One region of the Virgibacillus natechei genome, then DNA from elsewhere that is predicted to be linked to it. Evidence: riboswitches for the same ligand, from Rfam matches in the RefSeq annotation. Region 1 holds a riboswitch; the other holds the start of a gene.
What was found. Region 1 has a riboswitch for S-adenosylmethionine ahead of OLD84_RS07925 (LLM class flavin-dependent oxidoreductase). Riboswitches for the same ligand answer to the same signal wherever they lie in the genome.
Positions count from the first base shown of each region.

Region 2: linked by a shared signal. The riboswitch ahead of OLD84_RS15160 (MetQ/NlpA family ABC transporter substrate-binding protein) and the one ahead of OLD84_RS07925 (LLM class flavin-dependent oxidoreductase) in region 1 are both predicted to bind S-adenosylmethionine.

Region 1 covers NZ_CP110224.1:1,506,377-1,522,984, forward strand. The annotation lists gene ectA (diaminobutyrate acetyltransferase) at 419-943, shown strand; gene ectB (diaminobutyrate--2-oxoglutarate transaminase) at 948-2,225, shown strand; gene OLD84_RS07910 (ectoine synthase) at 2,277-2,663, shown strand; gene OLD84_RS07915 (twin-arginine translocase TatA/TatE family subunit) at 2,763-2,978, shown strand; gene OLD84_RS07920 (sulfurtransferase) at 3,103-4,002, shown strand; SAM riboswitch class I at 4,200-4,307, shown strand; gene OLD84_RS07925 (LLM class flavin-dependent oxidoreductase) at 4,460-5,512, shown strand; gene OLD84_RS07930 (ATP-grasp domain-containing protein) at 5,528-6,478, shown strand; gene OLD84_RS07935 (FAD-binding oxidoreductase) at 6,672-8,072, opposite strand; partial or broken gene OLD84_RS07940 (thiamine biosynthesis protein MoeB) at 8,149-8,283, shown strand; gene OLD84_RS07945 (S8 family peptidase) at 8,430-9,734, opposite strand; gene OLD84_RS07950 (DNA polymerase IV) at 10,338-11,588, opposite strand; gene OLD84_RS07955 (ABC transporter ATP-binding protein) at 11,797-12,183, shown strand; gene OLD84_RS07960 (sodium/glutamate symporter) at 12,602-14,017, shown strand; gene OLD84_RS07965 (hypothetical protein) at 14,368-14,550, shown strand; gene OLD84_RS07970 (biotin/lipoyl-containing protein) at 14,888-15,148, shown strand; partial or broken gene OLD84_RS07975 (nucleoside hydrolase) at 15,487-15,672, opposite strand; gene OLD84_RS07980 (nucleoside hydrolase) at 15,686-16,567, opposite strand.
Region 2 covers NZ_CP110224.1:2,961,436-2,978,043, reverse strand. The annotation lists gene OLD84_RS15205 (hypothetical protein) at 1-348, shown strand, start outside; gene OLD84_RS15200 (hypothetical protein) at 490-2,298, opposite strand; gene OLD84_RS15195 (hypothetical protein) at 2,291-2,959, opposite strand; gene OLD84_RS15190 (N-acetylmuramoyl-L-alanine amidase) at 3,578-4,378, opposite strand; gene OLD84_RS15185 (MBL fold metallo-hydrolase) at 4,824-5,657, shown strand; gene OLD84_RS15180 (hypothetical protein) at 6,031-7,224, shown strand; gene OLD84_RS15175 (Zn-dependent hydrolase) at 7,272-8,495, shown strand; gene OLD84_RS15170 (methionine ABC transporter permease) at 8,871-9,536, opposite strand; gene OLD84_RS15165 (methionine ABC transporter ATP-binding protein) at 9,533-10,588, opposite strand; gene OLD84_RS15160 (MetQ/NlpA family ABC transporter substrate-binding protein) at 10,589-11,422, opposite strand; SAM riboswitch class I at 11,914-12,020, opposite strand; gene OLD84_RS15155 (DoxX family protein) at 12,324-12,728, opposite strand; SAM riboswitch class I at 13,092-13,203, shown strand; gene OLD84_RS15150 (acyl-CoA dehydrogenase family protein) at 13,498-14,706, shown strand; gene OLD84_RS15145 (LLM class flavin-dependent oxidoreductase) at 14,774-16,150, shown strand.

The sequences.
Region 1 (16,608 bases):
TAAAATATAGCAAATAAAAATCACAATCGTTCGTTGAATCCATCCATATATGATTACAGGAATCGGCAATCATGCAGGCTTTTTCTTGTGTAGGCTAAAAAAGAAAGCACTAGAATACAGTAATTAAGCTAAATTTATTTACTTTTTATGCAGATCTGTGATTTAAACGCCCCCAAGAATGTATTTATTTTTAATTTTTATACCAAATTCCTATAAATTCTGTCTATTCCTTACCATTTGCTAGTTATTTATAGAATATGGCACCTATTGTTAATGAATCAAATGGAATCAAGTTTAAACACGCTGTATAAGATTTAATCCCTTTTGACGAAATGCATTCTTGGATTTACCCTTAAATGGTACGTGTTTTTCAAATAATTTCGGAGGTGAGAGCATCAGTAAAGGCGGAATTGGTGAATTGACAAAAGAACAGGACATAAAAACCGATTTTCATTTTCGTAAGCCGAATAAAAATGATGGAGCAGCTGTATGGGAATTGATTAAACATACAGGCGTTCTTGACCTAAACTCTTCTTATAGTTATCTCATGTGGTGTGAGGTGTTCTCGGAAACATCGATTGTCACGGAAAGAGAAGGGGAGATAGTCGGTTTCATTTCTGGGTTTATTCATCCGGATACACCGAATACACTATTCATCTGGCAAGTAGCTGTTAATGAATCTGAACGAGGCAATGGGTTGGGGACGAAGATGCTTTTTCAACTGCTGAATCGTGAACATTGTATAGAGTATGTTGAAGCAACCGTATCTCCATCAAATACGCCCTCACAAAACCTGTTTCAAGGTCTTGCAAAAAAGCTTGACACCAATTGTGAGGTTGGCGATTATTTTTCATCCAATGATTTTCCCGGAGAAGGGCATGAAGATGAACTATTGTTTAAGATCGGACCTATTCAAGAAGAAAAAATATTGATAAAAGGATGATTTCATGACAACGGCAGTATTAAGCGATAAGAAAATGAAAACGTTTGAAGAGATAGAATCAGCAGTAAGAAGTTATAGCCGAGGTTGGCCAACTATTTTTGAAAAAGCTAAAGGCTATAAAATGTGGGATACGGATGGAAAAGAATACATCGATTTTTTTGCAGGGGCTGGTGCACTAAATTACGGACATAATGATGAGGCCATGCAAGAAAAACTGATTGAATATATTAAAAATGATGGCATTTTACACAGTCTTGATATGGGAACAAATCCAAGAAAAGAATTTCTTGAACGTTTCAAAGAAGTTATTCTTAAGCCTCGTGATTTGGATTATAAGATCATGTTTCCTGGTCCAACTGGAACCAATACAGTTGAAAGTGCTTTGAAAATAGCCAGAAAAGTAACGGGACGTGATTCGGTCATTAGCTTTACGAATGCATTTCATGGCATGACAATTGGTTCACTTTCTGTAACGGCTAACTCATTTAAACGACATGGAGCAGGTGTTCCTCTACACCATACCGTATCCATGCCTTTTGATGATTATGTGGAAGATCAGAGCTCGATTGCTTATTTAGAAAAATTTCTAGAAGATAGTGGAAGTGGTGTTGCTTTACCAGCTGCTATTATTCTGGAAACGGTGCAAGGTGAGGGTGGTATGAATGCTGCTCGATTGGACTGGGTGAAACAGATTGAAAGTATTTGCAAGCGCTGGGACATTTTATTAATTATTGATGATGTTCAAGCAGGTTGCGGACGAACTGGAACTTTCTTCAGTTTTGAGCCTGCGGGGATTAATCCAGATATCGTTTGTCTTTCAAAATCAATTGGAGGAGCTGGACTCCCGATGGCAATTACGCTAATCAAACCGGAGTATGATCAATGGGAACCGGGTGAGCATAACGGTACATTCCGTGGTAATAATCTGGCGTTTATTGCAGCAACAGAAGCATTAACCAATTGGGAAACAGATGATTTAAGTAAAGCCATTCAAGAAAAAGCTAGCATATTGAGTGATGCGATAAAAGGATGGGTTAAAAACTATCCAGCATTAAAAGGTGAAGCTCGTGGAAGAGGTTTAATGCAGGGCATTGCAATTGAAGGAGAAGGTATTGCCGATGAAATTTGTGCTGAAGCATTTAATCGCGGCCTAATTGTAGAAACATCAGGACCAAATGATGAAGTTGTGAAGTTCCTTCCACCACTGATTATTGATAATGATGGCCTTAAAAAAGGCTTACAGATTCTGGAAGATAGTATCAAACAAGTTCTGGCTAAATAATAGGACTCATTACAATATTAAATACAATTCATACGGCAAAGGGGAATAGAAATGATCATAAAATCACTGGAAAATATCAAAGGGACGGAAGATGAAACATCTAGCGATAACTGGACGAGTCGCCGCTTTTTATTGAAAAAGGATGGAGTCGGCTTTAGTATGAATGACACGCTTATTAAAGCTGGAACAGATAACTTCTTTTGGTATAAAAATCATATCGAAGCTGTTTATTGCATCGAAGGTGATGGTGAAATCGAAAATATAGCAACTGGAGAAGTGCATCAAATTCAAGCTGGAACGATGTATATTCTGGATCAGTACGATAAGCATAGACTTCGTGCTAGAACAGAGATGCGCATGGTTTGTGTATTTAATCCACCACTTGTAGGGAGAGAAACACATACGAAAGAAGGGTATTACCCGTTATTGACGGAATAGAAATAATGAGGAGGACTCAGTCTTGGACTGGTTCCTTCTCATTTTTTTATGCATAAATTGCATTCTAATTTAATCTATTTCTTATAGGGGGGTGAAAATATGGGGATGTTGACTATCGGAATAGCAGGATTAATTGTGATTTTAGCTGTGGTATTCTTCATTTTTGGACCTAAGAGATTACCTGAAATCGGAAGGAACGGACAGACGCTTGAAGCGTTTAACAGAACAACGAGTGGTGATATGGATAATAAAGAGCCTGAGAATGTAGTTAAGGAAAGCTCGCAGGTTAAAGAAATGGATTCTTCAGGTGATTAAAGAAAACTCTTCGCTAAAAGAAATTTTACAAATCAAACAGTTTGATCATACTACTACAGTGAGCTATAATAAATTATAAACCTCAGTAAACAAATGAGAATTATAATGTATAGGAGGAACTAAGTTGAGTAATATACCTTTACTTATAGACACAGATTGGTTAGCAGAAAGATTGGATGATCCAAACTTGAGATTGTTAGATGCAACTACGTTTCTAAAACCAACTTCTGGCTATTATGATGTATGGTCGGGAGAGGAAGCATATGATAAAGGTCATATTCCTGGAGCAGTTTTCGCTGATTTGCTTGGAGATCTTTCGGATCCTGACTCCAAATATGCTTTTACGATCCCTTCAAGGGAAAGATTTGTCAAGAAAATTAGTGAACTTGGTGTTGGTGATGAATCCTATGTCGTCGTTTACGATCAAGGGGAAGCAATAGTAGGCGCCCCAGTGATTGCATCCGATTGGGCATCACGTCTTGCTTGGCAATTACGTTATGAAGGTTTTGACAATGTTGCAGTACTTGATGGAGGATTTCCGAAATGGCGTGAGGAAGATCGTCCGGTTACAACAGAGCCAGGTTCTTATCCTAAAGCCACATTTACAGGAGAACGTCGTCCTGAATTATTAGCTACAAAAGAAGATGTGAAAAAGGCATTAAATGATGAAAATGTCATTCTGGTTAACAGTCTTTCAGAAGCTGATTTCAAGGGGGAGTCTGATACGTATGCAAGAAAAGGGCACATCCCTGGTAGTGTAAATGTATTTTTTGGTGATCTTTCTAGTACGGAATCGAAGGAACTTTATGATGATGAAAAATTACGAAAAACATTTGAGGAATCTGGAGCACTTGATCCAGATAAAAAAGTAATCACTTATTGCGGCAGTGGTATTGCTGCAACGTGGAATGCATTGATCTTAAACAAACTCGGACAAGATAACGTCGCTATGTATGATGGTTCCATGACGGAATGGGCAGATGACCCTACACTTCCGTTGGATACAGTTAAAAAAGAAAGTTAGCATATTGTTGATTCTGGATAAGAATTATAGAAAATGCGGTATTCGTTAAACGGATTCTTAAAGGGTTCTTTGCTTTGTTAGGCAGTAGGAAAGCATATACACCTATCTGCTAAACAAAAGAGAGAGAGAATATTTATTATCAATTGACATTATTCAAAAATTGCTTTATTATAATATCTAACAATTACATATTTTATTCCTTATCTAGAGAGGTGGAGGGAAATGGCCCTTTGAAACCTCGGCAACAGGTTCGCTAATTTGAATACTGTGCTAATTCCATCAAGCATACGCTTGAAAGATAAGAGAAGACGTAATCTTGTAATAGATTTTAAACTCTTTTCTTATCCAGGAAAGAGTTTTTTGTTTATTTAAGCAGTTAAGAGAAAGCATAACTACTTTCTTAACTGCATAAGGCTTGGCGGATGCCAAGTTTTCTAATAGAAGGAGAGTGGAGTTCATGAAGTATGGATTTTGGTTACCTATTTTTGGTGGATGGCTACGAAATGTTGAAAATGAAAGCATGCCACCAACATACGATTATGCAAAGGAAGTAATACAATCCGCTGAAAAATGGGGATATGACACCACATTAATTGCTGAATTGTACTTAAATGATATAAAAGGAACAGATCAGGATTCTATCGAAGCTTGGTCAACTGCAGCAGCTTTAGCAGCAGTAACGGAAAAAATTGAAATTATGGCAGCCGTGCGTCCAGTGTTTCATAATCCCGCTGTGACAGCAAAGATGGCAGCCAATATTGATCATATTAGTAAAGGGAGATTTACTTTAAATGTTGTTTCAGGCTGGTGGGCTGAGGAAGCGAAACAATACGGCGGTAATTTTACAGAACATGATGAGCGATATGAGCGGACAACCGAATTTCTTGAGATATTAAAGGGCTTATGGACAGAAGAGACATTTTCATATGATGGCAAGTTTTACAAAATAGAAAACACGCAGCTTTCACCAAAACCTGTTCAACGTCCGAATCCTGTTTTATATGCTGGTGGTGAAAGTGAAAAGGGGAAACAGGTTATTTCTTCCCTTTGCGATGCCTATATCTTGCATGGGCACACCGTAGAAGAAGCTGAGGCGAAAATTGTTGATATGAAAGGAAGAAGAGAGGCAGCTGGACCTGAACCTTTACAATCTATTGGCATGGCAGCCTACGTGATTTGCCGTGATACAGAGGAAGAGGCACATGCTGAATTAAACCGTATTACGACTGTGAAAGATATGAGTGGTTATGCTGGGTTTGAAGATTTTACCTCAAAGTCAGAGCTGGAGCAACAGATTCAGCTGCAAGATTATTCTGTATCGAACCGGGGCTTGCGTCCAAATCTTGTGGGGACACCAGAGCAAATTGCAAAACAGGTTTTGGAGTTTGAAAAGGTTGGTGTTGATTTACTATTATTACAATGTTCTCCACAGCTGGAAGAATTGGAACGTTTTTCAAAACAGGTTATGCCAAAAGTTGAGGAATTACGAGCGACGTTAACAAACATATAATAGGGGGCAGATTTTGTGAGTAAAATATATGTACTACATGAAAATAACGAGTGGACAGATCATTTAACCGATAGATTAGAAGAGTTAGGTCTTCCATATGAAGATTGGTTATTGGATAATGGCAAAGTTGATCTGACTTCTTTGCCACCGAATGGTGTTTTTTATAACCGGATGAGCGCCTCATCTCACACGCGTGGAAACCGTTTTGCGCCAGAATTAACAAGTGCTGTTCTATCATGGCTGGAACAAAATGGCAGGACAGTGATTAATGGAAACCGCGCACTTCAGCTAGAGTTAAGTAAGGTACTGCAGTATTTGGAACTTGAAAAGTTTGGCATAAAAACACCTAGAACAGTTGCCGCAGTTGGAAAAGATGAATTGCTAAAAGCGGCAGAGTCATTTGAAGGAACGAAATTTATTACGAAGCATAACCGTGCAGGAAAAGGTCTTGGTGTTAAACTTTTTCATTCAGTCGAAGCATTAAAACAATATGTGGAAGGGGATGAATTTGAGGAGCCAGTTGATGGCGTTACGTTAATTCAGGAATATATAGAATCACCTGAGTCTTTCATTACACGTTGTGAATTTGTTGGAGGTAAATTCCTTTATGCAGTTCGCGTTGATACGTCAGAAGGGTTTGAATTATGCCCGGCAGATGCATGCTCAATTGAAGATCAATTTCCTGCAGGAGAAGAGGAATCAGAAACAGCCAAATTTCAAGTAAGGGAAGGTTTCGATCATCCTGTACTGGAAAAATATGAGCAAGTACTTGCAGCAAATGATATTAAAATTGCTGGAATTGAGTTTATTCAGGATAAAAATGGAGAAATTTATACGTATGATATTAACACGAATACCAATTATAATAGCGATGCCGAAGCGAAGAGCGGGAAATTCGGTATGTTGGAAGTAGCGAAGCATTTGGGAGAAGAGCTTGAAAAAGTTAGCGGGGCAGTTCTTTCATAATAATAGTTTTTTAATACTGCATGTAAGAGCACCTTCTCTGTCGTATTCTACAGAAGGAGGTGCTTTTTATTATCGAGAACGGTGAAGTCTTTACCACTCGGTAGAAGCCACCGAAAAACGGGAGAGCCCCGCACCGAATCGGGAGAGAGCCACCAGAAAACGATAAGCCCTCGCTCTCTGGCGTGTTCGGCTGTTATTCTCTTCCCGCGGAAACTCTGCCTTTCACAATCTTATTCGGATTAAGTAGACCACGTGGATCAAGTGCTTGCTTAATTTTTTCCATAACATGAAGTGCCTCTCCATGCTCTTTTTCCTGGTATTTTTGTTTTCCTATTCCGACGCCATGTTCGCCGGTGCATGTACCTCCTCGGTCAAGCGCGTATTCGACGATTTGTTCATTTAGTTGTTCTGCCTTCTGTACTTCTTCCACGTTGTCGAGATCGATCATTAAGAATATATGGTAGTTTCCATCCCCCACATGACCGACTATCCCGCCTTGCAGGTTAAAGGTTCTTATGGCTTCTTGCGCATTTTGAATGGCTCCTGCTAATTCAGAAATGGGGAGACAAACATCTGTTATCATTAATTTCCTTCCCGGATAGCCATGGGTATAAGCGTAGAGCACATGATGCCTTGCTTCCCAGAGCTTATTCCGTGCTGCAGTTTCCGTCTCAAATGCTACTTCTAGACAGTCAAAATCCTTGAGAATATCTTCGGCAAACGAAACATCCTGCGCAAGTCCAGCCTCATTTCCGTGAAACTCCATAAATAATGTAGGTACTTCTTTGTAGTCCGTTTCACTATATAGATTCGCTTGTACCATGGATGGCTCATCTAAAAGCTCCATTCTGGCTATGGGCACGCCAGCCTGTAATATTGCTGTGACAGCTTCAACTGCATCATCCACCGTGTTAAAAGATGCTCTTGCTGCCATCTGGTGCTCTGGTATGCCGTATACCTTTAGGGTCAACTCGGTAAAACAGCCTAGCGTACCTTCAGACCCTACAAAAATGCCACTCAAATGATAACCTGATGATGACTTTTCCGCTAAATTTCCTGTATGTATCGTTTTCCCATCTGCAAGTACTATTTCCAAATTGCGAACCTGGTCACGCATGATACCATATCGGACAGACATCGTTCCACTGGCATTCGTCGCAGCCATTCCACCAAGCGTTGCATCTGCCCCTGGATCCACTGGGAAAAATAATCCATATTTTTTCAGCTCTTTATTCAACTGGGAACGCGTTACACCGGGTTGTACTCTGACAAGAAAATCTTTTTCCCTTATCTCCAGTATGTTGTTCATTACGGAAAAATCAATCGTTATGCCATGATCGTAGGGAATGACATGTCCTTCTAAACTTGTTCCTAGGCCATAAGGCACAACTGGGATCTGGTGTTTATCTGCGAGCTTTACGACTTCGCTCACCTCAGCAGCGTTTTCTGGAAATACTACAACATTCGGTGAACTGGGCGTGTGATAGGATTCGTCCGTGCTATGTTCCTCTAGAACAGTCTCGTTCATAGTAAGCTGTTCATCCCGTAAAAACTTTTCTAATTCATTTATTAAAGCCTTCACTTCTGTATCCATGATATCCTCTCCTTTTATTATAGAAATTTCTGACTTCAAGTATAAATGATGTGAAAAAGGAAGTCTATACATTAATAATGTGAGCGATTTTCTCCTTTCCTTTACAATTGATAAGCAGCGTCTAGTCATGTTTCAAGATGGTCGTACTCTCGTTCATGGAACAAAAGATATAGCTGAAGCTAGAACACTGTATCATCGTTATTTGGGTTAAATGCCTTGATAGATTATTTATGTGGGTAGCCATAAATAAAAATGAAACGTACAAAAACCCCAGTGCAGAAGGGATCCTGGGGTTTTTGAAATTACTTATGCAACTTATAGAATAAATCTATTTTACGAAATTTCGTACCCTGCTTTTTAATCAGCTACACGTTGTTGATTTGTAGAATAATTTATAGCCATTTCTACCGCAGTTCGTGCTTCTATATAGCCCCATAGATCGTCAAGCTTTGGTTGGGCAGTTGTCTGAAGAATGCTTTTTACATCATTGGGACTGAGATTTGGATTAGCTTCTAGCATTTGTGCAATTACGCCCGCGCATATAGGGGTTGCCATCGACGTACCAGATAATTGTAAATAAGTCTCTTCGACGATCTGTTCTGGTACTTGTTGTTCGAGAGCAGACCCTGGTGCCAATAGCGAGATAATATCAGTTCCTGGCGAATAAATATCTGGTTTGATTAGGGAGTCAATAGTCGGTCCGCGGCTTGAATAATCTGCGATGTGGTCATCCGTTCTTGATGCAGTATCTTGATCGTCTGTAGATCCGACAGTAATAATAAACGGATTGATGGCTGGTGTGCTGATGGTCTCTGGTTCTGGTCCACTGTTTCCGGCGGCAGCGCAAACAACGATGCCCTCATGCCATGCATCCTGTGTGGCCATTGCTAGCGGATCATCTCTATAAGACTCGTGTGCTTGAGCTCCGAGAGATAGAGAAATAATTCGAATGTTGTATTCTTCTTTGTGCTCGATGCACCATACAATTCCTTCTATGATGGTTGATAATCTTCCGCCACCATCTTGATCCAATGCCTTCACACCAATTACAGAAGCTTCAGGGGCAGGACCGATATATAAACCTTCTGATTGATACGCGTTCCCTGCTGCGTCACCGGCACAATGCGTCCCATGTCCGTTATCATCATAGGGATCTTCCTGATCGTTAATAAAATCTTTGAAAGCGGTAATTCTGTTCGTTGGATTTGTTAAGTCAGCATGGGGGTGAATTCCGGTATCAATGACAGCAATTGTTACCCCATTTCCGGTTAAGTCATGCTGCTCTTGTATATCAACCGAACCAATTTGTCTGCTTGCAATATCAAGAAAGCTTGTAACTTCACGATCATAATAAATACGATCAACTGCCCCGTGGTCTTTAATTTGTTTAATCATCTGAGGAGTTAATTGTCCGCAAATAGTTTCATGAAATCTCAAGTCTTTATCTAATTTGCTAATATTGTCTTTTTGGCAGGTGGTCAATAAGTCGTCTTTTGTATCCTTATCTGTGTCCTTGGCAAAGTAAACAATGACTGGTATTGGGATGCTGTTCGTAGTTGTTTCATAGGGATCTTCTTTTCTTTTGCCACGTAGATGCTTTACTAATCCTGGATCTAGTTTGCGGCCAGCCTCTTCAAACCATACTCTTTTTCGGTTACTCATTTTTTTGCCTCCTTGTGATTTTAATTGTAAATCTATTACTCCTACCTACAGTGGATCCTAAACAAAATAGCGATATCCTTTCACATTACATTGGCCTTTAAAGAGTCTGCATTTAATTTCATTCAAATGAAAGGATTATCCTATTAATAAAAGCATAGCAGTTTAATAGAAAGTGAACAATCCGTCAAAATAACTAATTATTAAGAAAAAACAAATAAGGCTTTAGAAAAAAAGGTGCCTGTCACTTCCCGATTTTTGTCGAGGATTTCAAGAAGAGAAAAGCTCTATGTCAGGAACGCCGACATAGAGCTTAACTAACTTATATTTAATGGTAGAAGTCCGTGTAAAGATTGAGCAATCATTTTTTTCCGATTAATACACTCGAAATTGAAGATTCTGTTAGAATGGTTGTATAGTATGCGTCAGGACATATATTATAGGTGTTATCTCTATCGTTAGGGGGTTTATATTAATGTTTAATTTTCCAGAAATATCGATGACTCCCAATTTGAACCGTTGGGAATAGAAATACCGACTCGGTTGGGCTCATTTGTTCGCAGATAAGAAAAAGGCTTCGCGTAAGCCAAGTTTTCTAAAAAACCTTCAAGCATAATGTCCGCCAATTTTCTTACTTCTGTCCAGTGTGACCCCGGCATCAGTATAGCTGGAAGCACGCAATATAGCAGTTGATCCATATTTATCCCGAATGGCATCCATCACATAGCCTATATCGTTTTTCTTCGAACGATCTTCAAATAAATCCAATTGCGTTTCTCCCTTTATAGATAGATTGCCTAGCGTTACATACACATGTCTTATTTTACTTTTACCATCGTAAAACTGGTTGAACAGTTGCATACATACACCGTAGATATCCATCGTTACATTGGTAGGGATATCGATCGATTTTGAGCGAGAAAATCCGCCGCCTGTTTCTTTAGAATAGGAGATACCTAAGTGGATGGTTTTACCTATTTGGTTAGCAGTTCGGGCTCTGCGACAGACTTCTTCACAAAGGTCAAGGGCACAAACAGCGACTTCTTCACCGGAGTAGTCTCTTAATAAGGCAATACCATGTCCGAACCCTTTTTGCTCCGTTTTTGTAAAATCACCAAAAACCGGACTTAAATCTATACCCCATGCATGCCAATACAATTGTTCACCCATAATTCCAAATCGTTTTTTCAAATGTTCCAGGTCAAACCTAGCGAGCTGACCAAGGGTTATAATCCCCATTCTATTCAAATTATGTTTCATCCTGCTGCCTATCCCCCAAATTTCTTCGACAGGGAAGGGCCAAAGCTTTTCTTCCACATCTTCATAGGTACATTCAGCAATGCCAGCTTTTTTTGCATGTAAATCCATGACTACTTTGGCAAGGAATTTATTATCGCCAATCCCGATTGAAGACGTAATACCGAAGCTATCAAGAATATCCTGTTTTATTTTTTTTGCTACTTGCCATCGATCTCCAAAAAGTTTTTGGAGTCCATTGACCGTTACCCAAACCTCATCCACCGAATATGGATGAATGGCTTCTTTTGGTACATATTGATTAATCAGCTTCGTAATTTCCACTGATACGTGAAGATAGTCAGCCATGTGGGCGGGAACAATATGAATATTTGGGTCATTCGGTAGTTCAAAAAAACGGCTCACATTACTAATTCCATGTTTTCTTTTTAACTCTGGAGACGCGGCCAGGACAATACTCCCGGATCGATTTGGATCACCGACAACTGCCAGCAACGTCTTCATTGGATCAAGTCCTAATTTAATAGCTTCCACACTTGCATAGAATGAACGCATATCAATGCAAAGCACATCATTTCGAGGATATGAAGAATAGTCCATTGTATTCGCCACCTTTAAGGAACGTTTGTTCTTATTATATGCAAAGGAAGGGAAAATAGCAATGGTAATTTATTCTTTTGCTTATTTTTGCAGTATATTTAGAAAAGAAAGAATTATATATGGACGTAAGCGTAGATATTAGGTGTTATTTATATAAGTACGTGTTCAAAACCCCATTTATTGGTTTTAATCAAATCCAAGCGGGCATATTGGATTTGTTTTTCAGTTTTATAATTTGGTTCAAAACCTTACTGTTGCTGAAAATATAATGCTTCCATTAACCATGGATGGGAAAAAGACCAGTGATTATAAAGATGAACTGGCAGAAATTCTGAAGATTGTCGGTTTAACAGAGAGACAGAACTTCGCACCTAGGGAATTATCGGGTGGCCAGCAGCAAAGAGTGGCGATAGCAAGAGCTTTGATTATAAGTCCTAAACTTATCCTTGCAGATGAACCTATCGGAAATTTAGATAGTAGATCAGGAACACAGATTATGGAATTATTTAAGAAAATTAATGGAGAAAAGGGAATAACAATCATTCAAGTTACACATTCCGTGGACGCAGCGGCATACAGTACTCGGTTGATCTAAATGAAGGATGGGGTTATTGAATCTGATCAAATAATGGTGGACCACAATGAACACACCAACTCAATGAATTCATAAATCAAGAACCAAACTACACGGTGTGAGCACATGATTAGGTTATATAAATCTGTTGGATGAAGATGAGGGGGAAGCTCATGTAGGATGATTTGTTGAAGGTTGTTGGTAATGGGAGGTAAGATTGAGTTAAACGCCTGATTCATATATAAATAGTATATAGGAGTAAAAAAACTGTCTAACTAGTAGCTACACTATTAGACAGTTTTTTTGTTATAAGTAAACGCTGATAATTCTGTGCAATGTGGATACCTCTGATTAAAAAAGCCTATCCAGTTTAAATATAATAAATTAGGGAATAAAGATAAAAATTGCTATAAATACATACATGAATAGGGGATTTTATATGACACCTGACCAGATAGGATTTACATTATTATATTTAGGGGTATTTCTTCTTATCGGAAAATGGATTCGTGTACGAGTGAATTGGCTACAAAATCTATTTCTTCCATCCTCCGTCATTGGGGGATTTTTAGCGTTGCTATTGGGGCCACAGGTTCTTGGGAAGATAATGGGGAATTTTGTAGGTGAAGATTCATTTTGGACTACCGGATTTATGACACCTGAAGTGATGGAAGTTTGGGAAGTTTTGCCAGGACTAATGATTAATATTGTCTTTGCAACCTTATTTCTTGGTGCAACGATTCCAAGTTTATCTAAAATATGGAATATTGGTGGTCCGCAGTTTTCATTTGGCTGGACGATTGGCTGGGGACAATATGTGATCGGTATTTTACTTGCCATTCTTGTTCTATCACCGTTTTTTGGTTTACCGCCAATGGCAGGAGCTTTAATTGAAATTGGGTTTGAAGGGGGACACGGAACGGCTGCAGGATTGCAAGGAACATTTGAAGAACTTGGATTTTCTGAAGGTTATGATCTTGCTATTGGTTTGGCCACTGTTGGTATTCTTTCTGGTGTGGTTATGGGGATTATCTTGATTAACTGGGCAATACGTAAGGAAAAGACGAATGTGATTAAGGATGTTAAAGGATTTTCCAGCTTAAGAAAGCAGGGGATAATGGAGTTTGAAAAGAGAGATCCGGCAGCTACAATGACGGTTCGCCCGGAGTCTATTGAACCACTTTCCTTACACTTTGCGATTGTTGGGCTGGCTGTTTTAGTAGGTTATTTACTCCTGCAATTTTTGATTTGGCTGGAAGGTGCAACATGGGGTGCTTTTACAGATTCTGAATTTATGACATACATCCCCTTGTTCCCACTAGCAATGATTGGTGGTATCCTTATTCAGCTTTTCTTTACTAAAATAGATAATACGGAGATTATAGATCGGCAAATGATGAACCGTATTCAAGGATTTTCACTTGATATACTAATCTTGACAGCAATTTCCACTGTTTCACTTGATGTTATCGGTCAATATATTGTTCCGTTTTTACTATTGGCAGGAACAGGGATTGCCTGGAACGTATTTGGTTTTCTTGTTTTGGCGCCACGAATGATACCGTCATACTGGTTTGAACGTGGTATCGGGGATTTCGGACAATCAATGGGGATAACAGCAACGGGACTATTGCTGATGCGAATAGCAGATCCTAAAAATGAATCACCTGCATTCGAAGGTTTTGGTTATAAACAGTTACTATTTGAACCATTTCTCGGTGGCGGATTGGTAACAGCATTATCTGTACCGTTGATTTTTCAGCTTGGTGCGATACCATTTTTAATTTTAGCAGTAGCTATGTGTATCATTGGTGCATTAGTTGGATTGCTATATTTTGGTAAAAAGAAATCGTGATTGCTTCGGGTAGAAGGGGTTGGTCTAATTGAACTCACATCAAGTGCTGCTTTTGCTGCTGGTTGATATATTGTATTCTCCATTGATAAGAAACAAACGTATTTTCCAGTGAAGGAAATAATACCTTCTTCGACTCCTTTTTTTACACAGAAGCCAGGAGAAGCTTGATCAAATAGAAAGACGATTACAGGACCGTTCATCCCTGCACTTAAATATTTTACAGGTTATTGGCATTCGCCCCTGTTTTCCATTTTCCTATTTTACGGTACTGCATGTTATTTAGACGGGTTTCCAATCTATGAAAGTTAAGTTTGGTATATCAAAAACAATTTCATCAAAGGGGTGTATTCATGAATATTGTTCGTAAAATGCAAGTAGCAATATTTGATAAGGACGATGGATATCGAATTCTCCGGGAAGAACAAGTTCGTTCAGGTTGGCAATTTGCCTGCTTACGGCTGATTGGGCAACATGTAAATTGGCGTAATTCCATTCTATCATCCACCACTCATATCAAATGTAGATTAATTTAATCTAAATTATATATTGCTTCGATTGAAACGGGAGATTAGAATTACGAATATACACTAAATATGGAATTGAAAGATAATTATCGACAAAGATATACTTGCAAGAGCTCTTCGAGGAGAACAGTTATATTGAATGAACAATTAACCAAAGTGTTAAAAAGTTTATTTAAAAGTTCACAACTTAGAATCTGAATGTAGGAACAACCCTACATGGTACAAGATAAAAAGTTATAAACTGTTCGAAACAGGATTAAATAAGAGATTTATAATTAAACAGGTAAATAACAAAATATTATTACTTATGGGAATTTAATCTATAAATAAAGGAGATGAATTTAAGATGAAGTATGAAGTATTCCCAAGACGCTGGGGTTATGGACAAATTATTACAAGCCCAGTTAAAGGAAGTTTGGAAAGTATCAAGGTCGAATCAGGAGAAAAAGTTCGCGAACAGCAATTGTTAGTAATGATTCGAGCAGAACGAGGAAATGTGAAGCAAATTCTGGCTGGAACAAGCGGAATAGTTGAGACATTAACTGTAAAAGTTGGTGACAAAGTAGTCCATGGAGATGTTCTCTTTTTTATAAAAGAAGATTTATAAGTAAGGAATTTAATTACCTCTTCAGGTGAAGCTTCATAGTGCGAGGTGGGGATAGTTAAGGTGTATAAGGTTCCCCAAAAGCACATTTATATAACTTATTGGTAATATAAAACCATGAAGAAAATATGTATGTTTGATGTATTAGCATATTCAAGATGAAGGTTCTGCCAATCATTGATATCCTGCTAGTTGTGACAGACTCTTCCAATGAGACGGGCTATGTCTCGATATGGTGAGAATAGTTCTGATCATAAAGGAACTGATGAACAACCGAACATACAGGTCTAAAGTTTGAACATAGGGAAACCTATGACCCACTCAATGATGGGGTGAGTGGTGTATACCGGCACATAATATTCTGGCTGAAATACCTGTATGGTGTACAATGCATTTTCAATTTGTTGATTAAAATCAACATTTCCTCCGGTTATGGTGATCCCTTCTACTTTGAAATGATGAAGGGCCGTTAACAGTGCAATTGTGTCATCCGCAGCCGTATCTGTATCAATAATTATTCGTTTCATGAAATGCCCCTCTTCAATTCGTTTGCCTCGCAAGATCTGTAATATAATCGAAGAATTTATCTCTATCCACATCATAAACCAGGTTAACTGTTCGTCCCGTTTCTGAAAGCTCTGTCTTTCCTTGGCTGGCACCATCTTTATATACGATGCTTTTCACTTCTCTCATTTTAACGAAATCATCCCTGCCGACTGTAGCCGTTGTTAGCACATCCCATAGAAAATAGGTGGAGTTCGTTTGGAAGTGAACTAGAGGTGGTACCATTGCGTAGCATTGTCCTAAAAAGTCAACCCCTAGATCCTTTCTTTCGGAGGCCCATTTATTTCTTACATCTAGGGTCAAAGGCACCATATTTGTACTTTCCAATGCAACTAAATCAATTGGAATGGTACTATCCCATACTGTCTTAGCTGCCTCCGGGTCCCAAAAAGCATTCCATTCAGCTGTTCCATCAAGTTCTGGTTCTTCTACATTTCCATTTTCCAAAAATGTACCACCCATCCATGCCAGCTTCTCAATTTTGGTTTCAATATCAGGGGCTTCTTCCAGTGCACGTGCGAGGTCTGTCAGCGGTCCGACAAATGCCAATGTAACTGGATCTTCACTATTACGGATGGCATTTATCATGTGCCGATGCGCAGGAAGATTTGCCTCTTTGGTTTTCACAGGTAAATATTCATTTAATATCGGTAATGCATCAACTAGAAACGCATGCATACGCCACTCTTTTGGAAAAGGATTTTTCCCGCGTGATGTTGATGCTGCAACTTCTATTTGTTTTCCATTACCAAAACGATCGATAATTTTTCGATTTGCATACATAGCAGGCTCTAAATAACAATCTGCCGGAATGACACCCACCCCAATAGGCTGTCTACAGTTGTTGCTCCTTGGCAAGCTCCTGACAATATCATTTATAGTTATATAATAAGTCAATT
Region 2 (16,608 bases), 1.5 Mb from region 1:
GACTCGACTCGCAGCGAAAATACAGTAGTCAGAACTTCATATAGTTCCTGGTTTCTCGTTACAGAGATTGTAACAAGTACACAAGCTCGTTCAGGTGTTAATACGCTAGACCGTCCGCGGTATATTCTTAGCATGAACAAGGCAGATGAGTTGAAGAATCATTTGGTTGATCAAATGAGAGAATTCCTGGATGAAAGAGAATTAATCGCATCATCAGCCTCTAATAAAGATGGAAACGCAATACAATCTATTTATGCCATTAACGAAGTAGCTGCAGGTAAGGAGAAGTTATCTGAACTAACTCAAGAAAATAAAGAGTTAGCATATACAACGAATGAGGATAAATAGGGAGAGGAAGCATGGGAACGGTTCTCATGCTTCCTGATTAGATCTCGTTGCTTCAGAAGGTAATTCTACATCTAATATTATACGAGCAAAAAAACCGCTGAAATAGCTTAACTATTTCAGCGGTTTTAACTTCATTAGCTTTTACTCTACCATAGGTTCTTCTAAAATAATTTGTTGCCTACCTTCAGAACCGCGATTCTGACTAGTTTCAATTTTTATCTCAACCACATCACTGACATCGACTTCAATATCAGTCGCTTCATGATCTTCTTCAATTGTTGTTGAATATAATTCTTCTTCCTCATCGCCTTCCAAAGCATAAATAGTTAACTCAGTAGTCCCGTAATCCAGGCCACTATGATCTTGATGAACGTGTGCCGTTGTAGTAAATTTATCAAATCGTTCGGATAAGTGATAGATGTTAGAAGTTCTAGAAGTTGTTAGAATAATAGAATCAACTGCTGCTCGATCTCCGGATTGGTTAATTAATTCTTTTTGATCGGATCCATCATAGCCAATCGTTGTATTCGTATTTTTATTTAGATCTTCTATAAATGTTGGTTCAGATTTATCGAAAATTTCACCGTTCTTAAGGTCAACTAAAACATCTTGATTATATAGATGCAAATCAATATAATCGTGATATTCTGTTATAGGTTGATCAAAAGAATAGTTTAATTCAAACTCTTTATCTGTTCCCTCATATAGTTCAGATTCTTGTGTAGAACCAAATATACCACGGCCTAGAGTGCTTCTTTCTTTAGTAAATGGTAAATAAGCTGTCGAAAGGTCATTAACGACAACGTCTTCAGTAGTTTTAACCAATCCACTAATTTCAATATCGTAATCATCTACATTGAACCTGTCGATTACCACTTCGAATTCATCAGTTTCAATGGTCCATTCTGGTCGATGCAATTCTTTAATCGACTCCACCCCTGGAATTTCGTACATTTCCGTTTCATCTACGCCATCAAAATCTACCTGAATTGCGTCCTCTTGTACAAAAGGAAGTTCAGCATTGAAACGGACTATATCGTCTATTTGATAGTCATCAGAGTGCGAATAACTATATGTTTTCACCGTTTTATCTTCTAATAACCTTGGATTATGACCAGATCCAGTTAAAGTATCTCCATTAGAAAGGATAACGTCCAGAGATAAAGCGATGTCATCACTTAGCGTATGATAGTAACCTTGAAAGGAAATGATGACCTCAATCGAATCACCCGTATCCCTAATTCCTTCAATTTCAATTGAACCCTCATCATTTTCAGTAATAATCTCATTCCACTGATATGCTTGTTCAGGAACATAAACAAAGGCCTCTTGTTCTTCTGTTACTTTCTCCTCATATTGAGTCAGGACATTTTCTGTCACTTGATCTGGGAATGTTTGATGTAAGCTTTGCATATCGTTTAACTGATTTTCAGCACCAGCGAAGTCTTGTGATTCTAAGCTGCCATCTATACCTTCTTCTAGTGAAGGTAGCCAACCATCCTCGATTTCACTAATTATCTCTTCTCTGGCAGCAGTGAGCTCCTGATACATGTCTAACTGAGTCATATCATTAAAGCTTTCAATCGTTTGATCTAATGTGTTAATAGCTTCACTATATAACTCAACATTTTGACTGTCACTTGCCTGTGTTTCTTCAAAAACAGACATGGATGCTTCGTATCTTTCTTCTAACTCAACAATATGATCGGACATATATTGTGCTTCACTTTTTAACCCTTCAACTAAATCCATCCGACCAGCTTCATATGTATCGCCTGGTAACACATTCTCTTCTACATTAGACAAAATACTGATTGCATCTTCATATTCCATTTCATTCATCATGTCATTCGCATTCTCGATATGTTCACGGAAATCCCCATCTGATGATGAACAAGCCGTAATCAGCAACAAACTACTGAACATCGCAATAAAAACCATTTTACGCATGAGTAGCACCTTCTTCCTCTACCTTAGAACTCTCACTATTTTTCTTACGCATATAGTAGAAAATAGCACCAGAAACAGGGATGATAATAATTAATCCCCATGCTAATGCTCCTATACCTGCATTGGGATCATAAACAACATAAACATCACCACTGGAGGACACCTCAATCGTGTCTTCTTCTATGATTTTAACACCTTCAGAATGTGCAGCGACATCTCCCGGCAAGAGTACCCTTGCTTGATTAAAGTCATTCAAACCACCCGGGATTCTTACTAAAATTCCTGAGCTATCTTCATTGAATTCGACATCTTCCTCAATCATTTCAAGCGATTCTAAACGAGAATCATCCGAAATAACATAGTCAGCTACTGGAATCAGATAAGCATTAGAATCTACACTGCTAACATCCTCAAATTGAAAACTGGCTTCAATCATCTCTTCATTTTCATTAATAGATAAATCTCCCACAGATTCCTCATCACTAAACTGTCTTTCTAATCCATTTTCAATTTCTCCTGCTGAAATCATTCCAGTGTTAGGAATTTCCATATGAACTTGGCCCGATCCGTCATTATCAAGCTCTAACGTCATATTACCGCAAGCTGTTAATAAAAGTAATAAAGTCATAAGACCTAAAAGTAATACCTTATTCCTACTCATCGTAGTTCCCACCTTTCTTTTATGATAATTATTGCCAGGGTATAAAGTACCATTTTTTAACAGAATAGTCAATGATCCAGGGGTTGCCTGTCAGAGCGACCAAGCTTAGGTCGTAACATATAGCGGGTGGGGTTTTCGTTGAGCGAGAGTTAGCCGCTCACTCGTAGCGATTTTTGGAGGATAGAGGGTAAATTTTATCTTTAAGTGTAAACAGTTAGCTAGTGAGCCGTAAACTGCGGTTGAAGGGATTGAGCCTCGACATACCAAATAAGAGGATAGATGTTTTTGACCTAAAAAGAATACAGTTAAAGGTTGCTGGTACATAAAATACACAGTTTAAATTACCTCCATTGCCCAGTTCTATGACTAAAGATTTTAAAAGCATGATGGGGAAATTATCATAGCACAGCAATGGCTTTAATAGCTTGCACTTGCTTTTGCTTATTGATGACCAGTCTAACCAACCCTAAAGTAAAAATAACGTGACCTAAAAATAGGCCACGTATAGATGTCCAGGAAGGATTCACTGTAACTGTTCCCGAAGTTACTATTTCAAACTTCTTACGCACTCAGTCGCCTTCTTCCCAATAACAACATTCAGGCAAGGACTGTCACCTATTAACTGCTTTCACTTACAATATAAGCGTCTTCTATTCCAGCATTTTTAACTGTATTCAGGTGATTTTCAGCGTTTTCACGAGTTGAGAAGGCACCTGCCTGCACTCGATGCCATAGCTTACCGGAAATAGTAATGGAATCAACAAAAGCGTCGATACCCTCTGAGCTCAGGAAAGCTACGCGTTCATTTGCGTTGGCTCTTGCCTCAAAAGAACCGGCGATGATCCTAAAAATAGTGCTGGGGTCATCTTGTTTGCGCTCCAGATTAAATGCTCTTGCTAAGCCATTCACATGACCTTGAGCAACTTCCCGGCGCCATGATGGGCTTTTTAACAATGCTGCATCATGCTCGTTATCAATAAAGCCATTCTCTGTTAAAAGTGCTGACATCGCTGTTTCCCGTAATACATGGAAATTTGCTTTTTTCTGGCCACGGTTCCTTAATTCATTTACGTTGGTAATTTCATCATGCATTATATCCTGATAAGCTGCGGTCTGAGAAGAATCAGATAGGCTGCTGTGAATATAATCTTCATATCCTTGGGCAGAGCCATTAAAGGCATTACAATGAATGGACAAATAATAATCTGCACCCCATGAGTTAGCCTCATTCGTTCGCTCCTGCAGGCCTTTCGTTCTATCATTTGAACGACTCATCATCACGTCAACATTTTTATAATCACTAGATAGAATATCCCGTAAGTGACGCGCAATATCTAAAACGATATCCTTTTCATTGATTCCATTGCCTTGTGCTCCTGGGTCTGAACCACCGTGTCCAGGATCTAGATAAAGTTTCATTCATGTTTCCTCCATATCTATTAAATCTCTAATACGTTAATATGATATGAAACAAACCGAAATTGATTTGGACAAACATCTCCAATTCTCAACAAATCCATGTTTGTCATATCTGGAGGTGCCTGTCACTTCCCGGTATTTGGTGATTTTTGTCGAATGAGGGTTTGGTAGGAGATAATGTGAAGGGAAATAACGCAGGTCTTGATTATTTTGTTACTATTGAAGCTAGTACTTCTATATCAAAAGCATTTTATAAAACAATCAATACGCCCCTTCAAGAAGGATATGGCCAATAAAATTTTGATATCCTTAAGGGATTTTAAATAAATCAACGACGAATTATAATAGTCTTATGGAGGAAGTCTTTAGATAAACATATTTTTAATATGGGTTCAGCCTTAAAATAAATCTAGTCAGGGGAATAGGTATGCAGTAATTAAAACAAATTTCTAACCGGATATATTATTTACCACCATACCAGGAAACGGATCGTCCTATTCTGGGGGCGGTTGTAGGTGACGAAAAAACAGTACTCATTGATGCTGGAAATTCTTCCAGTCATGCAAAATTGTTTCTTGATCAACTGGAGGAGCGGTCTGTTAAGGGGAACTGGCTCGTGTTGACGCATTGGCACTGGGATCATGTATTTGGCATGAGTGAAATGAAAATTCCAATTATTTCCAACAAGATGACGTATAACGGAATTAAACAATTACAGGAATTGTCATGGGAAGATGGCCCGCTAGATCAACGTGTGAAAGCAGGCTTAGAAATTCCGTTTTGTGCAGATGCCATCAAGAAGGAGTTGGGAAATGATCGGGATATTACCTTGCTAGATCCGGATATCCAATTTGAAACGCGAATGAAGTTGAATTTAGGCGGACTTACCTGTGTCATCGAACATGTAGGTGGCGATCACTCAAATGATTCTAGTATCATCTATATTCCAGAGGAGAAAGTACTTTTTCTGGGAGATTGTCTGTATGCAAATCTTTACGCTGACAAATGGAATTATACGATTGACATAACGCTCAAACTTATTGAGCGAATGGAAGAATACGATGCGGAAATTGTTTTCCTGTCTCATCACAACGAACCGTTAAACAAGTCGGAATTCCAAGCTTTTCTCCAATTGTTAAAAAAGATAGGTTACTTTACAGAAAAATATAACGGGGACTACAAGTCGATAGCTGCAGAACTGTCCAAGTATTTGAGAAGGGAATTAAACGAAATGGAAGTCGAAACAATAGCGTTTTTTGTGAATGGTTATTCAGGGTAAACTATCTGGGGAGAGATCAATGCATTTTAGATGAAGAAGAACAAATATCAAAAAGCTAGAATGGAAAATTAAACTGCAAACCCAAGTACATGCACTTACCGAGACTGGTAGGTGTTTTTTGTTCCAATAAACAGAACTGTAATTCCCTTTTAAAAACGATTCTCCCAAGTGCATCCAGGAACTGCTAGTAGCAACGCATTACATTGTCGAACGAGGAGATAACAAACGTATAAATCCCCCTTTTTCAAGTGAAACGAATAATACAATAATTAAAATTACATTTAATTTAATAGAATGAAAATGTTCTTTCAATTAAAGAGCTTAGTTGCTATAATATGTTGTATTAATTAGAGAGGGAAATGGTGGGGATCATATGTCACAAATGCTAGCATTAGTTATTATTGTTTTTATTCTATTTATAGGAGATTTTATCGCTGTAAGGACGAAAGCTTGGGTGCCATCCATCTTTATTGCGGCGATTCTATTTCTATTGGGTTACTGGACGTTCTTCCCCACAGAAATCGTTGCTACTGCAGGGGTACCGCCCGTTGTAGCGACAATGATGATGTATTTATTAATCACGAATATGGGAACATTGCTGTCTTTAGATGAATTGAAACAGCAATGGAAAACGGTCGTTATTGCACTTTCTGGAATATTAGGTGCTATCGTTATTCTATTAAGTATTGGAACACTATTGTTTGGAATTGAAACGGTAATTGTAGCAATTCCGCCATTGGTTGGTGGGTTGGTTTCTGCATTAATTATGTCAGAAGGTGCAGCAGATGCAGGGCTTGTGAGCTTGTCCGTGTTTGCTATTGTTGTGTACGTGATGCAAGGTTTTGCAGGCTATCCGTTAACATCATTAATGTTAAAGAAAGAAGGGAAGCGACTTCTTGGGTTATATCGTAATGGGAATTTAGCTAAGAAGGAAATGGCAGCAACTGCAGAAACGGTAGAGCCAGAAGAAACAGAGCTAAAGCTTTTCAAAAATTTACCGGGAAAATACAATACTAGTTACTTTAAATTCTTTCGGTTGGCAGTTGTTAGTTATTTAGCCTATCTTGTATCAACTCTATTGGAACCTGTTGTATCCATCAGTCCACTTGTACTCTGTTTGATATTTGGGGTTGTTGCAGCACATGTTGGTTTTCTAGAAAAGCAAGTATTACAAAAAGCAAATGGTTTCGGTTTAGCTATGCTTGTACTGATGTTGTATATTCTTGATGGGCTAAAAAATGCAACACCAAGTATGATGATGGATATCATCTTTATTCTCATCGGAAGCATTGTACTTGGTGTAGCTGGTATGTATGTTTTTTCATTTATTGCCGGAAAAATACTAAAAGTAAGTAAGGAAATGGCATTTGCAGTATCGTTAACAGCCTTGTACGGATTCCCAGCTGACTATATTATTACCAATGAAGTCATTCATTCATTATCTGATGATGAGGAAGAAAGGGAAATCCTGACCAGCCATATGTTGCCACCAATGTTGGTCGGTGGATTCGTCACTGTAACAATTGTTTCGGTTGTCCTAGCAGGGGTGCTTGTTGAGTTCTTGTAAGGTGGTCTTTAGAGAAAAAACAAAATTTAAATGGAGGTTAGAATAGAATGTCAATGAGCAAAAAGCGTATCGAAAACCATATTCAAGATCTTCGTGCATTTACAGCGACACCTGGAAACGGCGTGACAAGGCTTACGTATAGCAAAGAAGATTTACAAGCTCGCGAGTATATAAAAGAACAAATGGAAGAATATGGTCTATTTGTTCGAGAAGATGGGATAGGAAATATCTTTGGAAAATTAGAAGGAACCTTAAAAGATGGGCCAAGTGTTATTGTTGGATCCCACTTTGATAGTGTGCCAAATGGTGGGGCTTATGATGGGACGGCCGGTGTTGTTGTAGGTCTGGAAGTAGCGGCATTATTTAAGGAAAATAACATAACACCGAAATATCCACTGGAAATCATTGCGATGATTGAAGAAGAAAGTTCTCGTTTCAGTGGCCTTATGGGGTCTAGAGGAATTGTCGGTTCGATTGATGAAGCGGATTTTAAAAATCAAAAGGATCGTGATGGCATTTCTGTAACCGAAGCAATGTCGAATGCTGGATTGGATGCTTCCAAACCTGTCTACCGTGATCCTTCGACAATGAAGGCATTTTTGGAAATGCACATTGAACAAGGGCCTCTTTTAGAAGAAAGTAACGTACCAATTGGGGTTGTACAATCGATTGTGGGATTGACCCAATTGGAAGTCACAATAAAAGGGATCGCTGGTCATGCAGGAACAACGCCAATGGATCGCCGCTCAGATGCATTGATTACGGCTACCACTATCATTTCGAAGCTTCCGCAATTTGCAATCGATGAAGGCGATGGTACGGTTACAACGGTCGGTCGCGTTCAAGTTTCGCCAAATGGTGCGAATGTTATACCAGATAACGTTTACTTCACAGTAGATATTCGTTCGGGTAAGGCGGAAAAGGTCTTGAACGTGGTTAATAAGGTGAAAGAATTAGTCGCTTCCTATAATGGAAATGGTATTCAAACGTCCGTAGAACAATCATTATATATCGAGCCAAAAGCCTTAAATCCAGCTATTCGTTCCTTGCTTGCAGAAGTAAGTGATGATTTGGATGTTCCTCATTCTACGATGAAAAGTGGGGCTGGCCACGATGCAATGGTCCTGTCCGATGTTACGGATGTGGGACTAATTTTGGTGCCAAGTAAAGATGGGATCAGCCATTCCCCAGACGAATTCACAAGTACAGAAGATTTAGCCCGTGGTGCTACGGTATTATATGAAGCAGCGAAGAAATTGACAGAGGAGTAAGGTTTAGACCGAGGACGCAGAGCAGGTACCTTATCCTGATTGAGCAAGGTGGTGGTGGGTCTATTGTTAATATTTCTTCTGTAAGCGGGTTCCGCCCTCAACCAAATAATACCGCATATGTTGCGCTGGACAGGCTGAGGAAATCGCTGAAGCCAGCCTTTGTTTAGCACTTAAAAGATATAAACGTACAAAAAGGAACCACTCTATGGCCTAGCCAAGCATTAGAGTGATTCCTACGTACAATATGATCTGCGCCCTTAAACTGAATACCATTCGGTTTTTTTAGGATATGATTTTCTACTTATCGTATACCCCTTTTGCTTTAACCGGCTGTACATACAAAGCTGCATTCACTCCCACTGAATGAAGTTTTAATTATGCCGTTTTCTTCATTTTCTTTGCAGCATAATTTCCAAGGGTTTGAACAATTTGAACGAGTACAATTAAAATGATAACTGTACCGAACATGACGGGTAAATCCCATTGTTGATAGCCATACCTAAGAGCTAGGTCACCGAGTCCTCCTGCTCCAATTACCCCTGCCATGGCTGTAGCACCAATTAAACCAATGAGGGCAATTGTCATACAAAGTAAAATTCCAGGTCGTGCTTCTCTTATGATTATACGAGTGACAATTTGTGTACGGGAAGCGCCCATCCCCCGATAAGCTTCAATAATACCATGATCTACTTCAAGTAGCGTTGTTTCAATAAGTCTAGCAATATATGGAGCGATGTAAACAATAAGAGGGACAATTGCTCCCTGAATTCCGATGGATGTGCCTACAATCAATTCGGTAAATGGAATAATAGCTAGCATTAGGATAATAAATGGAACCGACCGAATGATATTAATAATTGTATTTAAAATATGAAACAACCATTTGTTTGGACTAAGGTGATTAGGCCTTGTTATGACAAGTAGAACGCCTAACGGTATACCAATAATTGTTGCAATAACAAGTGGAATGATTACCATTAGGGTTGTTTCATATAAAGACAACGAAAATAACGTGATCAGTTCATCCGATCGATTCATCATTGTAATACCCCCTCACGTTTTTGATTTTGATTAATTTCCAAACTTACTTCGGCATGGTATACCGTGTCGTTTAAATAAGTTATTGCTTGCTTCATCTGGTCATAATCCCCAGAAATATGAACCATTAAAATCCCTAATGGAATCCCTTTTAAATAATTAATTGAACCATGTACAATATTTGTGACGACTGAATACTTAGATGAAATGACATGAAGGACAGGATCTAAAGCTGAATCGCCTCGGAAAGCTAAACGTAAAATATAGGAATGACCAAATCCCTGTAAATTCTCCATCATTTCTTCAGTGATCGTATCGTCATACAGATTCCGCAAAAAGTTTTTCGTGGTTACTTGTTGAGGATGGCTAAAAATATCAAGAACAGATCCTTGCTCAATCACTTCCCCTTTATCCATAACAGCCACACGATCACACGTTTTTTTGATGACCTCCATTTCATGTGTTATAAGAACGATAGTTAAACCTAGCTTTTTATTAATACTTAATAACAATTCTAGAATCGAATCAGTCGTTTGCGGATCCAAAGCAGAAGTTGCTTCATCACATAATAGGATTTCCGGGTCCATCGCTAAAGCTCGAGCGATACCAACTCGTTGTTTTTGTCCACCAGATAATTGGGCAGGGTATTGCTTTGATTTATCATCTAATCCGACAAGAGCAAGTAACTCTTCCACTTTTTGTTGTATTTCCTTCTTCGGCACGCGATTCATACGAAGAATTTCGGCTACGTTATCAAACACATTATAAGAAGAAAGTAGGTTAAACTGTTGAAAGATGATACCAATCTTTTTCCTCGTGTTTCCCAATTCCTTTTCATTTAATCTTAAAAGATTTTTACCATTAATATTTACCTCGCCACTAGTTGGCTTTTCAAGAAGGTTGACCATCCGGAGCAACGTGCTTTTTCCTGCTCCACTAAAGCCAATCACTCCAAAAATTTCCCCTTTTCCTACATGAATATTTATATTTTTTACTGCTTCAATTTCTGTTTTTCCAACTCCAAAGCTCTTGTTTATATTTTTTAACTCAATCATTTACATCCCCTCCTCATCAAGTTGAAATGGATCATCAGTTAGGGTAATGGCATCCTTGTACCTTTCTTCAATAAATTGTTTTACTGCATCGGAATGGTATAATTCTGTTATTCTTTTATAATCTGGATTGTCCTTATCTTTTTCTTTTGCAGCTACGACCATTGGAAACTCATTCCCACTCTCTAAATAGATAGCTTCTTCCGTTGGATCCAGGCCTTGATCAATGACATATGAATTACTTACTAGACCTGCATCAATGCTACTAAGGGTACGTACCATTAAGGGACCCTCTATTTCCTTAAATGTGAGGTTCTTGGGATTTGCTTCAATATCCTGTAATGTTAATAAACCATCAGTACGCTTTACCTTAATTAATCCAGCTTCTTCATAGAGCAGCAAAGATCGCCATTGATTTATAGGGTCATTTACTATCCCTAATGTAGCATCATCTGGAATTTCATCGACATGTTTATGCTTTTCAGAGTGAATACCAAACGAACTATAATAAGTTGAGCCTAATGCTACGAAAGGTGCTGTATGGTCTTTTACATATTGTCCTAAAAATTGCTTTGTTTGGAACATATTCAAATCTATTTCTTCATTATCAAGAGAGCGATTTGGTGTAATCCAATCGTTAAAGGTTATAACTTCCAGATTAATCCCTTCTTTTTTAGCTTCATCTTTCACAATATTGGTAACCGCCTCTGGAACGCCTCCAGTAACGCCAATTTTTATTGTTTGTTCTTCCTTGTTTCCGGATGCTTCTGAACTCGCGCAGCCAGTAATGAATGAAAGGATAAGTAATATAACTATCATTAATAACTTTTTGTTCATTTTTACACTCCTTTACGTTTCCCTTTTGATATTTTTTAGTGAGTGGAATTGGTTATCTCACATTCTCTTATAGTTGCATTTAAACATTTGTCTTAATGCAACGTTTGGATAATCTAAGTCGAGGTGGCCCCTGAGTGTATTTCCTTCATAGTCTGTTCGGAAAAGACCACGGTTTTGCAATTTAGGGGCGACATGGTGAAAATGATCCTAAGTGCATTTGCCTCTTCCTCATTAAACGATACCAAGATAGATAGTTAGAATTTGTATAGATTTACTACTTTTCATGGGTACAATCCTTTCTTATTCCAAGCCCTGTTCAAACTACTTTCAACCCAGACATAGTTATAAGTGATTTTTTAAAAGTATTAAATAGATCTGATTACTTGGTTTTAGGTTTATGTATGTCTAGGTGTATGTGATAACTCATTCAAATCTGAACCTAAAAAACCCCCTTTTCCATAAGAGAAAAGAGGGGTGAATACACGGCTCCACTCTTATCTCCCAAAAATAATTTTGCTGGAATTAGCACCTTTTCGACTTTCGTCAATGGTTGCTGAAGTGTCATTGGGCCAGAACCCTCGACTTCTCTGGATAAGAATTATTAAGTTGTTACTCATGTTAATACTAATAATTGGTATTGTCAACACACTTTTCAGAATATAGGTAAAAATAAATTTAGAATGAGCAGGATTACATCGTTCCACTGCTATTCGGGAAGTCATTCCTCCTAAAGTCGCGTCTGGACAAGGATCTACGGGGGGAATAATACGTATTTATTAAGTTCTTTGTTTAACTGGGACTTTATTGTGTGCCTGTCATGGGTGCATCTTAAAGTCTGTACCCATAACAGGCACACAATAAAAAGGGAACAAACGATAAAATCATTTGTTCCCTTAATCATTTAATTTTCTATTGAACGGGATAATTTGTTATCCAATGCTAGAGAAAACCGATCACTCAATAGGAAATAAATCGATATGGATAGTAGAATAAGGTCAAGTTCAAATCCTGGTAATTCTTCGTTTCCTAACAGTCCACCAGGTAAATTTGCAAATAAAATCGCTCCCAGCATAATAACTGTAAATAATCCGGCAACGATTCGTGTACCAATTCCAAGAATCATGGCGATCCCGCCGAGTAGTTCGATAACCGCAACCACATAAGCAAGGAATCCAGGAACGCCAAGACTATCAAAGAATCCTGCCGTATTAGCTATCCCCCCTTGAAATTTATCCAGGCCGTGCGCGAAGAAAATAAAACCAAAAACGACCCGTAAAATAGCTTGACCAATTTCACTTTTTGTCATGTTTTTATTGCCCCTTTCCTTATAATTACTTTACGATACTTAGTGTAAATTAATTAGTGATTAGGGTCAAGAAATCAGATAAGAATAGATGGGTTAATTGTTAAATATTGCATCATGAGGAGATTGCGGGTAAATATTGAAGAAGCTCATAATTGGAGCCATAGTGCGAGGGTTCTCGTGCTTCCTTTTGCAAAGCAGTCCTGTGGTTAGAAATTTCTACAGGACTTCTTGTTGTTTATAAAACCTACTCCGATCATCATTTACATCAATTATCCCGACTAAACAAATCAACTTACTAGAAAAAAGGTGTTGACAATGAAAATCGTTGAACCTATAATGAAACACAATTAAATATTTTAAATATTCTTATTCAGAGAAGTCGAGGGAATTGGCCCGTTGACGCTTCAGCAACCTCTGACTTTGTCAGAAAGGTGCTACATCCAGCAAGAAAATTTATTTTCTTGAGAAATAAGAGCGGAGTAGAACATGCAACCCTCTTTTCTCAAGCTATTAGAAAAGGGGGTTTTCTTATTGGAGCTACTATTTCATTGATGACTATAAGCTAAAGCGCCAAACAAGCAAAGAACCATTGAAGCGGTCGCTAAATGAGCTGGCGTCGGTGGTGTTGTCGTGTTGCAGTTGGGTAACCGGAAAAAGTAGCTGATACGAGGGGCAATGGATCAATAAAGCTAGTGTAGATGGTTTTAACATCATGTACGCTGCGAAAGGCCAGATACTTTTTTCAATAAGATATAAAGGAGGATTACAAATGAGTAATTCATCGGTAGTGACAGGAGAAAAGGAAGAAAATGTAACTGTTCCGGATATTCATTCGAAAGCCTTTGATCAACTAATAAGTGATATTGCGGCTGATTTTAAAAAGAGGAGCAACGAGGAAGGGAGACAACATCCTTTTAAAGGCGTCCAATTAATAAAAGAATTTCGCCTCGGTGCCATTCGATTGCCGAAAAACGCTGGAGGGGCTGGGTCATCCTTTGTAGATTTATTTACGGCAGTGATTAGAATTGCGGAAGCTGACCCAGATGTCGCGCATATTATCCGTGCGCATTTCATGACGGTAGAAAGTTTATTACAATCGCCGGAGACACCGCTTCGAAAGAAAATAGTAGAAGCGGTAGGTAATGGTGCAATTATAGGCAACGCATATACGGAAAACTCGAAACATCAAGCTGGAGGTTACGAATATGATACGAAGCTTACCAAAGAAGGAGATCACTACTTATTAAATGGGGAAAAAATCTTCACAACCGGTACCTATTATTCAGATTATACAGAAGTTAAAGCCATGCTTCATGGTTCACCAACTTTATTAATTGTACCAGTTTCTAGAGAAGGGGTAACCGTACTGGATGATTGGGATGGAATTGGTCAAAAAATGACAGGCAGCGGAACAACCATTTTCGAAAATGTCGTGGTTGAGGCAAATGAAACCTTTACGGATCGCCAGAAAAAAGGGCAATATGCTCCTGTGCCGCATCTTTACCTGCAAGCGATTATTGCGGGTATAGTAAGAAACATTGTCACCGATGCAACGGATTTAATCCATAAAAGAAAACGTTCTTTTTTTCACGGCAATACCAATGATTTGAAGCAGGATGTTCAGCTACAGCAAGTCGTTGGTCAATTATCAAGCTTTGCTTTTGCGGCGGAAGCAATGGTACTAGCGGCAGCAAAAAGTGTAGATGATGCAAGTGAATATCCGGATAGTGCTGCAGAACATAACGCAGCCTTAAGGGGATCTCAAGTAAAAGTAGCGATTGAGGAATTGGCATTTAAAGCGGCAACTTTACTATTTGAAGTTGGTGGTGCTTCTGCCACGATACAATCTGCTAACTTAGATCGTCATTGGCGTAATATTCGTACACTAGCTTCTCATAATCCAACGCTATATAAAGCAAGGGCCATAGGGGATTATTATATCAACAATGAGTTATTACCTGATTCAGCCTATTTTTAATTCTTTTTCTAGAAGGAATACAAGGGATATGCGAAGAAAAATTATTTGAAAAGGGAGCGTAATCAATATGGGAAATACATTGTCATTAACAGCATTTGTTATGAATACAGCTTCACATATTACTCATGGTACATGGAAACAACCTGAGGGACAGCAAAGGGATTTTGGCCAATTGGAGTTATGGGTTTCCCTTGCAAAAAAGTTAGAAGAAGGGGGGTTTGATGCTCTCTTTTTGGCAGATGTGATTGGCTTGTATGGTGACTATGAGGGTGGATGGGATTTCCACGTTCGAAACGGGTTACAAATTCCAAGTAATGATCCGGTAGTATTAGCATCCGCATTAGCAGCGAATACCAATCGGCTTGGCCTTGCTGTCACAGCAAATAATTACCAACAGCCACCTTTCAGCTTTGCCAGACAACTATCAACGTTAGATCAGATTTCCAAAGGGCGGATTGCCTGGAATATTGTTACGGGCTCTTCAGATAATGGATTTAAAAATCTAGGTCACGATGGACTCGTTTCTCACGATGAACGGTATGATACCGTGGATGAATATGTAGATGTGTTATATAAATTATGGGAAGGTTCATGGGACGATGAAGCACTAAAAAAAGACCGGGAAACTGGAATTTACTCCGATCCAGAACATGTGCATAAAATTCATCATGAAGGCAAGCATTATCGCGTAGAAGGACCTCATCTCGTATCTCCTTCTCCGCAACGTACACCACTGCTTTTTCAAGCAGGTGCTTCTACAAGAGGAAAAGAATTTGCAGCAAAACATGCCGAAGCAGTTTTTATTGCAACACCAAATCCTGAAGTTGCGAAAGCATTAATTAATGAAATGACGGATATCGTAGCAAGAAACGGTCGCGCCAAAGAAGATATTCAATTTTTCCAAGGGCTTTCCTTTGTCATCGGGGATACGGAGGAAGAAGCATGGGAGAAGAGTAGGCAATTGGAGGAAGTGACGGATTTAAAGATGATGATTGCGCATATGGGAGGCGGTATGGGAATCGACTTTGGTGAGTGGGATCTAGATACACCGCTTGAAGATATAGAGACAGAAGGGGTTCGAAGTATGTTCAAGTGGGTAGCACAGGGAATTCCGGATAGAACGCCGACGCTGGCAGATTTAGCAGCGCATCACACGAAAAATACTCGTATCGTTGGAACACCGGAGCAAATTGCCGACGAGTTAGCCAAATGGTTAGATGCTGGGGTTTCAGGTATTAATGTAATGAATGCTTTTATTCCGAGTTCGTATACGGAATTTATTGATAAAGTGATACCTGTCTTGAGGGAGCGCGGTTTAGTAAAAGCGCATGATAATACAGCTCGGACGCTTCGTTCCAGATTATTTGGAAGGGATAAAGTCAATGAACGTCATCCAGCAGCCCAGTATCGTCACTATTTTACGAAAGAAAACCAGTTTGTTTAATAGCTAATTAGAGGAAGGCAGTGGGTACTGCCTTCTTCTATTTGCGATGAGCAGTTGTATTGTTCCGCGCCTTTAGCGTAGAACGTTCCTCTATTATGTGAATTTGTACAGGTTACGAAGTAAAACGATATGTAGAAACACAGAACGAGAAGCGCCTCGAAGGTAAAGGGAGATGCTCATACAACTCAAGAATCCTAATCTATGGCATTTTTCGTGAGGCAGTGTTTGAAGGAGTTGCGGATAAATAGGCTATAAAGGTACCTTGAGCACGTCATCTTGTTCATTGCTCAAAACCTTCCTTTTCAAAATAGTCTTTCATTACTATCTATATTATGGTACTATTTACTTATAAAATTGGAAGTAAAATGGGTTTTAAATATAGTGGAGTGGAGGTGACTTATTGAACGTTTATACGGAAATAACGGCAGATGAATTCAATGATAAAATAAAAGAATGAC